Regions from separate parts of the Bradyrhizobium sp. F1.4.3 genome, predicted to be linked through region 1. Evidence: riboswitches for the same ligand, from Rfam matches in the RefSeq annotation. Region 1 holds a riboswitch; the other holds the start of a gene.

Region 1 (3,405 bases):
GATCACGCCCAGGGGCACGGCGACGACGACGGCGAGGATGATGGTCGACAGCGCGATCGAGATCGACGGCTCGACGCGCTGGCCGATCATCTTCATCACCGGCAGGTTGGAGATGAGCGAGGTCCCGAGATCGCCGTGCAGCAACTTGCCTACCCAGGTGACGAACTGCACGATCAGGGGGTCGTTGAGGCCGAGCGAGGTGCGGATGCGCTCGAGCCGCTCCGGCGTCGCGTTGTCGCCGGCGAGAATCGCGGCGGGATCGCCCGGGGTGAGGCGGAGCAGCAGGAAGACGAACAGCGCCACCACCCCCATCACGGGCACCGCGGCCAGAACGCGGCGAATGAGATAACCTAGCATGCACCTATCTCCGGCTGCGGAACTTGTGGCGGCCTGAGGCGGCCGTGGAGTCTGTCGTGTCTATCATGCGTGCCTGTCATTCGGGCTGGAAAAGCCGGCAGGAGATGCCGCCTTTTCGGGGCAAATTGTGTGCCAAGGGCAGGGCGGTCGCAAGGGGCCGCCCCGCACTGGTATTCGACCACTCAAGATGCACGGCGCATCGCGCGCTCAACCACAAGTGAGGGGACGGTGGGTGGCGCATTGAGCCCGCGCCAGCCGTCGATGGTCCCGGCTATCATCTGCGCAGTTGCAGCCGACAGCGTCCAGCCGAGATGGCCATGGCCGGTGTTGAAGAACACGCCCGGCATCCGCCCTGCGCGTATCACGGGCATCATGTTCGGCATCATCGGGCGCAGTCCGGCCCACGGCACAACCCGCGAGGTTTCGACGGCGGGGAAGTTGCTGCGCACCCAGTCGACCAAGGGCTGAACGCGGTCGGCGCGGATGTCGCGATTGAAGTCGTTGAACTCGGCCGTTCCGGCGACGCGGAAGCGATCGGCGCCGAGCCGGCTGGTGACGATCTTGGCGGCCTCGTCGAGCAGGCTGACGGTCGGCGTCGCGTTACGGCTCTCGGCAGAGTCGAGCTGCACCGTGATCGAGTAGCCTTTCACCGGGTAGACGTTGACGCGCTCGTCGAGAAGGGCGGCGAAGTGGCGGCTGGCCACACCGGCGCAGACCACGACGCCGTCCGCCTTCAGCATTCCGCGCGTGGCCGCGTCGCTTGCGGCAAGATCGGCCCAGCCGATGACAAAGCCGCTGCCTGCGCGGGCGATCGAATCGATGTTGGCTTCGTGGATGAAAGTCGCCCCGCGCCGCTTGCAGGCGTCTGCCAGCCCGCGCGTGAACTTGTGGATATCGCCGGTCGCATCCGAAGGTGTGTAGAAGCCGCCGTAATACGCCTTGCGCAGCGTCGGCTCGATGCTGCGGATTTCCTCCGGCGTTACCGGGCGGCGATCGAGGCCGCCTTCCTGCAACAGCGCATTGACGCGAAGGCCGGATTCAAAACCCTTCTTGTCGTGATAGATGTGGAGGATGCCGCGGCGCTCGAGATCGAAGTCGATGCCTTCACGTTCGGCGATCGCGAACAGGTGCTTGCGGGCTTCGATTGCGAGCCGCGTGGTCTCGATGGTGTTGGTGCGGTAGTTGCCGATGTTGGCGACGAACTCGCTCATCCAGGAATATTTGTGCCAGTTCGGCCGCGGGTTCATCAGCAGCGGCGCATCGCGCCGGAACATCCAGCGTAGGCCTTTCAGGATCGTCGCAGTGCTATTCCACACCTCGGCATTGCTGGCAGAGAGCTGTCCGCCATTGGCGAAGGAGGTCTCCATCGCGGCGTAGCGGTGCTTGTCGAGCACCGTCACCTTGTAGCCGCGTTCGAGCAAGGCATAGGCGGTCGTTACGCCGGTGATGCCGGCGCCGATGATGACGATATGAGTCATGATGAGTTCGGGGCTCCCGTGAGTTAGAGTCGGCTAACCGCCGGCCATAAGGCCGTTGGCGGCGCCCCATCTGTCACGGTTACCTGAGAGCTTGATCCGGCGCGGGACCTTGCGAGGCGAACCTCATAAGACCTTTGCGGACTATCCCCTTCGGTGGACGTCACGACCACGCTGGCCGTGCCGTCTCTCTCCAGATCGTCCTGACGATACAGTCCTTTTGCCTGAGAGTTTCCGGGGCGGTTGCTCCGTCGGCGCCGCAACGAAAGCCGAAACCTTCGCTGCGATCTCTCCCGCATCGTCGCGTGGACCATCGAGCAGTACGATACGCCTCATTTTTGGACAAGGCTAAATTTCGACCGCCACTGCCAACGCATTGTGCAGTGCGAAGTTGGTTCAAATTATTCCAGCGTCGCAAGCAGTCCCGCCAGCAGGCGCCCGCGCTCGACCAGGCTGTCGACTTCGATGAACTCCTCCAGCGTGTGACCGTTGCCACCGCGCACGCCCAAACCGTCGAGCGTCGGGATGCCCATCGCGCCCGTAAAGTTGCCATCGGAGCCGCCGCCGGAGCTTGCATGCGGCAGCTCGGCGCCGAGCGACCTGGCGATGCCGTGCGCCTTCTCGTACAGCGCCATGGTGCCAGCATCCGGCTCCCACACGGGCCGCGTCACGCCGCGCGTGACCTTGAACGAGACGTCATTGGCTGTGCCCGACAGAGCCAGCATCCGCTCCACGCCGCGGTCGAGATCGGCTTGGCGCTTGGCCATGGAGAGCGCCTCGCCGGTAGCGGTCGTGGCGACGCAATTGACCCATTGGCCGCCATGCACGACGCCGACCGAGAAGGTGCAGTCGTCCGTGGTCATCGCGTCGATCGCGAGAATCTGCCGCGCCATCTCGCGGATCGCCGAGCGTCCCGCCGACAGGGTCGCGCCGGCGTGGCTCGGCCGGCCCGTCGCTTCGAGATTGAAACGGGCGATCGCGTAACGTCCGGTGGTAACGCCGTTGTCGGCGCGGCCGGGCTCCGGCACCAGGACGTATTTGTTGCGTGCAGCCTCGGCCTCGATGATGTCGCGCGTCGACGGCGTGCCGACTTCCTCGTCGGGCGTGAAGAGCACGGTGATCGGCAGCGGCGTGGTGAAGGAGGCACGCGCCAGTTGCCGGATCGCTTCCAGCGAGAGGTAGTTGCCGCCCTTCATGTCGTAGATGCCGGGGCCGTAGCATCTGCTGCCCTCGCGACGCCATTTCAGCTTCTCGATAGTACCGACCGGGTGGACGGTATCCATGTGCCCGGCGATCAGGATTCCCGGCTCGCCCTGCTTCGGATGCGGAAAGCGCGCCCGGATGACGCCGCCGAAGCCCTGTCGGCCGGCGATGCGCTCGATCGTCGCACCCATGATCGCCATCTCCCGCGCTGCGATATCGAGCATGCGGTTGACGGCGTTCGCGTCCCAGGTCGGGCTTTCGCATTCCACCCAGCTGCGCAGACCCTGGAGCATGGCCTCGGAATCGAAGGGGAGATTGGTTGGATTCATCGGGAGGTCTCTCAAGCTTTGAAAGATGGAACGCGCATTGC
Region 2 (3,405 bases), 150 kb from region 1:
AGTTTTTCGCGCAGCGGGAACCAGATCGCCTCGGAAGCCGCTTCGCCCGAACCCTTCCACGATTCGCGCGCCTTGGCTTTCTGACGCTCCATCGCGTCGGTGAAGGCGGACTGGTCGACGCCGATGCCGCGCGACTTCAGCGCGTCCTGCGTCAGATCCAGCGGGAAGCCGTAGGTGTCGTACAGCGTGAAGGCGACGTCGCCGTCGAACATATCGCCCTTCTTCAGGGACGCCGACTTCTCGTCGAGGATGGCAAGTCCGCGCACCAGCGTCCTGCGGAAGCGGGTCTCTTCCAGCCGCAGCGTCTCCTCGATCAGGTTTTCCGCGCGCATCAATTCCGGATAGGCTTGGCCCATCTCGCGGACGAGTGCCCAGACCAGGCGATGCATCAGCGGGTCCTTGGCGCCGAGCAGCTGCGCATGGCGCATCGCGCGGCGCATGATCCGGCGCAGCACATAGCCGCGGCCCTCGTTCGAGGGCAGCACGCCGTCGGAGACCAGGAACGCCGAGGAGCGCAGATGGTCGGCGATGACGCGGAACGAGGCAACCGTCTGCTCGTTCGGCCCGTGGCCCAGCGCCGACGCGGTCGCATCGATCAGGTGGCGGAACAGATCGGTCTCGAACACGCTGTCGACGCCCTGCATGATGCTGGCCATGCGCTCCAGCCCCATGCCGGTGTCGATCGAGGGACGCGGCAGCGGCACGCGCTCCTCCTTCGTCACCTGCTCGTACTGCATGAACACCAGGTTCCAGAATTCGAGGAAGCGGTCGCCGTCCTCTTCCGGCGAGCCCGGAGGCCCGCCCCAGATGTGATCGCCGCGATCGATGAAGATCTCCGAGCACGGGCCACACGGACCGGTGTCGCCCATCGCCCAGAAATTGTCCGAGGTCTGGATGCGAATGATGCGATCGTCGGAGAAGCCCGCGATCTTCTTCCAGAGCCCGGCCGCCTCGTCGTCGGTGTGATAGACGGTGACGAGCAGCTTGTCCTTGTTCAGGCCGAAATCCCTGGTGATCAGCGTCCAGGCAAGCTCGATCGCGCGCTCCTTGAAATAGTCGCCGAACGAGAAGTTGCCGAGCATCTCGAAGAAGGTGAGATGGCGCGCGGTGTAGCCGACATTGTCGAGGTCGTTGTGCTTGCCGCCGGCGCGCACGCATTTCTGCGAGGTGGTGGCGCGCTGATAGGGCCGCTTCTCGACGCCGGTGAAGACGTTCTTGAACTGCACCATGCCGGCATTGGTGAACATCAACGTGGGGTCGTTGCGCGGCACCAATGGCGAGGACGACACGATCTCGTGGCCGTTCTCGGCAAAGAAGTTCAGAAAGGTCGACCTGATCTCGTTGACGCCGCTCATGTTCATCCAATCGGGTGTGCTTGGACCCGCTATACGCCATCCAAACCTTGAGATTCAGGCTGATATCTGCGGGCCAAAGCGCTTTTAGACAAGGCCAGCTTCGCTGTCCAGAAACTGTGCAGGGAGATCAGAGGGTTGCCGCAGGCGCGCAATCCCGTTGAAAGCCGCAAAGCCCGCGTTGACAGGCTTGGCCGGGCTGTGGTCTGTACCCATCTGTATCGTACGGCCACGTCGGGAGAGACCGACTTTGGTGCCGGCGCCGAAGGAGCAACCGCCCCGGAAACTCTCAGGCAAAAGGACCGCGTGGCTTTGACAGCATCTGGAAAGAGACGCCGGCGGGCATGTCCTTCTAAGAAGGGTTGGCCCGGACAGCGTCCGCCGACGGGATAATACTCTCAGGCACAGCGACAGATGGGGCTTCGGGTGGTGTCCGCGGGGAATTGTCCTCGGGAACCGCCGAGGGCCCTGTGATGCTTTCGCGCGACGACCAAGATTCCCTGAAACATACGTCCCTTCACGGGCTTCATGTGTCCCTTGGCGGCAAGATGGTGCCGTTCGCGGGCTATGACATGCCCGTGCAATATCCGGCAGGCGTGCTGAAGGAGCATCTCCATACCCGCACCTCCGCCGGCCTGTTCGACGTCTCCCACATGGGCCAGATCGCGCTCCGGCCGAAGTCGGGCAAGGTCGAGGACGCCGCCCGCGCGCTGGAGCGGCTGGTGCCGCAGGACATCGTCGCGGTTGCGCCGGGACGGCAGCGCTACGCCCAGTTCACCAATGCGGATGGCGGCATCCTGGACGATCTGATGGTCGCCAATTTCGGCGACCATTTGTTCCTGGTGGTCAACGCCGCCTGCAAGGCCGAGGACGAGGCGCATCTGCGCGCGCATTTGTCCGACGACTGCATCATCGAATCGCTCAGCGGCCGCGCGCTGGTCGCGCTCCAGGGTCCGAAGGCGGAATCGGTGTTGGCGAAATTGTGTGCGGAGGCGCCAGCCATGAAGTTCATGGACGCCGGCCCGCACAAGGTCGCGGGCATCGACTGTTTCGTGTCGCGCTCCGGCTATACCGGCGAGGACGGTTTTGAGATTTCGGTTCCCGCTGCGGACGCCGAACGCCTCGCCAAGACGCTGCTGGACAATCCCGACGTGCTGCCGATCGGCCTCGGCGCGCGCGACAGCCTGCGGCTGGAAGCCGGGCTCTGCCTCTACGGCCACGACATCGACACCGAGACCACGCCGGTCGAGGCCGCGCTGGAATGGTCGGTGCAGAAGAGCCGCCGTAGCGGCGGCGCCCGCGCCGGTGGCTTTCCCGGTGCGGAAAAGATTCTCGCGCATTTCGACCAGGGCGCAAGCCGCCGCCGCGTCGGCCTGCGCACCGAGGGCCGCGCGCCGGCGCGCGAGGGCGCGCTGTTGTTTGCGGATGCCGCGGGCGGGGAGCCGATCGGAAAGGTCACGTCGGGCGGCTTCGGCCCGAGCCTGAATGCGCCAGTGGCAATGGGCTACTTGCCCACCGCGTCGAGCGCGCTCGGCACACAACTCTTCGCCGAGGTGCGCGGCCAGCGCTTGGCCGTCACGGTCGCCGCCATGCCCTTCGTGAAAAACACCTACAAACGCTGAGGATCGAAAATGACCACGACGCTGTTTACCTCCGACCATGAATGGCTGGCCATCGACGGCGATGTCGCAACCGTCGGCATCACCGACTATGCGCAGTCGCAGCTCGGCGACGTCGTGTTCGTCGAACTGCCCAAAGTCGGCCGCACGCTGAAGAAGACCGAAGCCGCAGCCGTCGTGGAATCCGTGAAGGCCGCGTCCGACGTCTACGCGCCGATCTCAGGCGAAGTGCTGGAGACGAACGACGCGCTCGCCGCCGAGCCGGCGCTGATCAATTCGGATGCGCAAGGCGCAGCCTGGTTCTTCAAGATCAAAATTGCCGACAAGAGCGAGCTCGGCGGCCTCATGGATGAAGCCGCCTACCAGGCGCACACGGCTTAGAGAGCGATGGAGCAAGCGATGACCGCGCACCGCAAATCCAACGGCGACGCCGC

The links. A riboswitch is a leader RNA that binds a small molecule or an ion and turns the genes downstream of it on or off. The one in region 1 is predicted to bind glycine.
Region 2: linked by a shared signal. The riboswitch ahead of gcvT (glycine cleavage system aminomethyltransferase GcvT) and the one ahead of ABIB73_RS17540 (D-amino acid dehydrogenase) in region 1 are both predicted to bind glycine.

What each region holds. Positions count from the first base shown of each region.
Region 1 is NZ_JBEPRN010000005.1:221,017-224,421, forward strand. Features, by position in the region: gene ABIB73_RS17535 (ABC transporter permease) at 1-357, opposite strand, end outside; gene ABIB73_RS17540 (D-amino acid dehydrogenase) at 540-1,835, opposite strand; glycine riboswitch at 1,904-2,031, opposite strand; glycine riboswitch at 2,035-2,138, opposite strand; gene ABIB73_RS17545 (M20/M25/M40 family metallo-hydrolase) at 2,234-3,364, opposite strand.
Region 2 is NZ_JBEPRN010000005.1:71,146-74,550, reverse strand. Features, by position in the region: gene alaS (alanine--tRNA ligase) at 1-1,355, opposite strand, end outside; glycine riboswitch at 1,578-1,666, shown strand; gene gcvT (glycine cleavage system aminomethyltransferase GcvT) at 1,826-2,974, shown strand; gene gcvH (glycine cleavage system protein GcvH) at 2,984-3,352, shown strand; gene gcvP (aminomethyl-transferring glycine dehydrogenase) at 3,371-3,405, shown strand, end outside.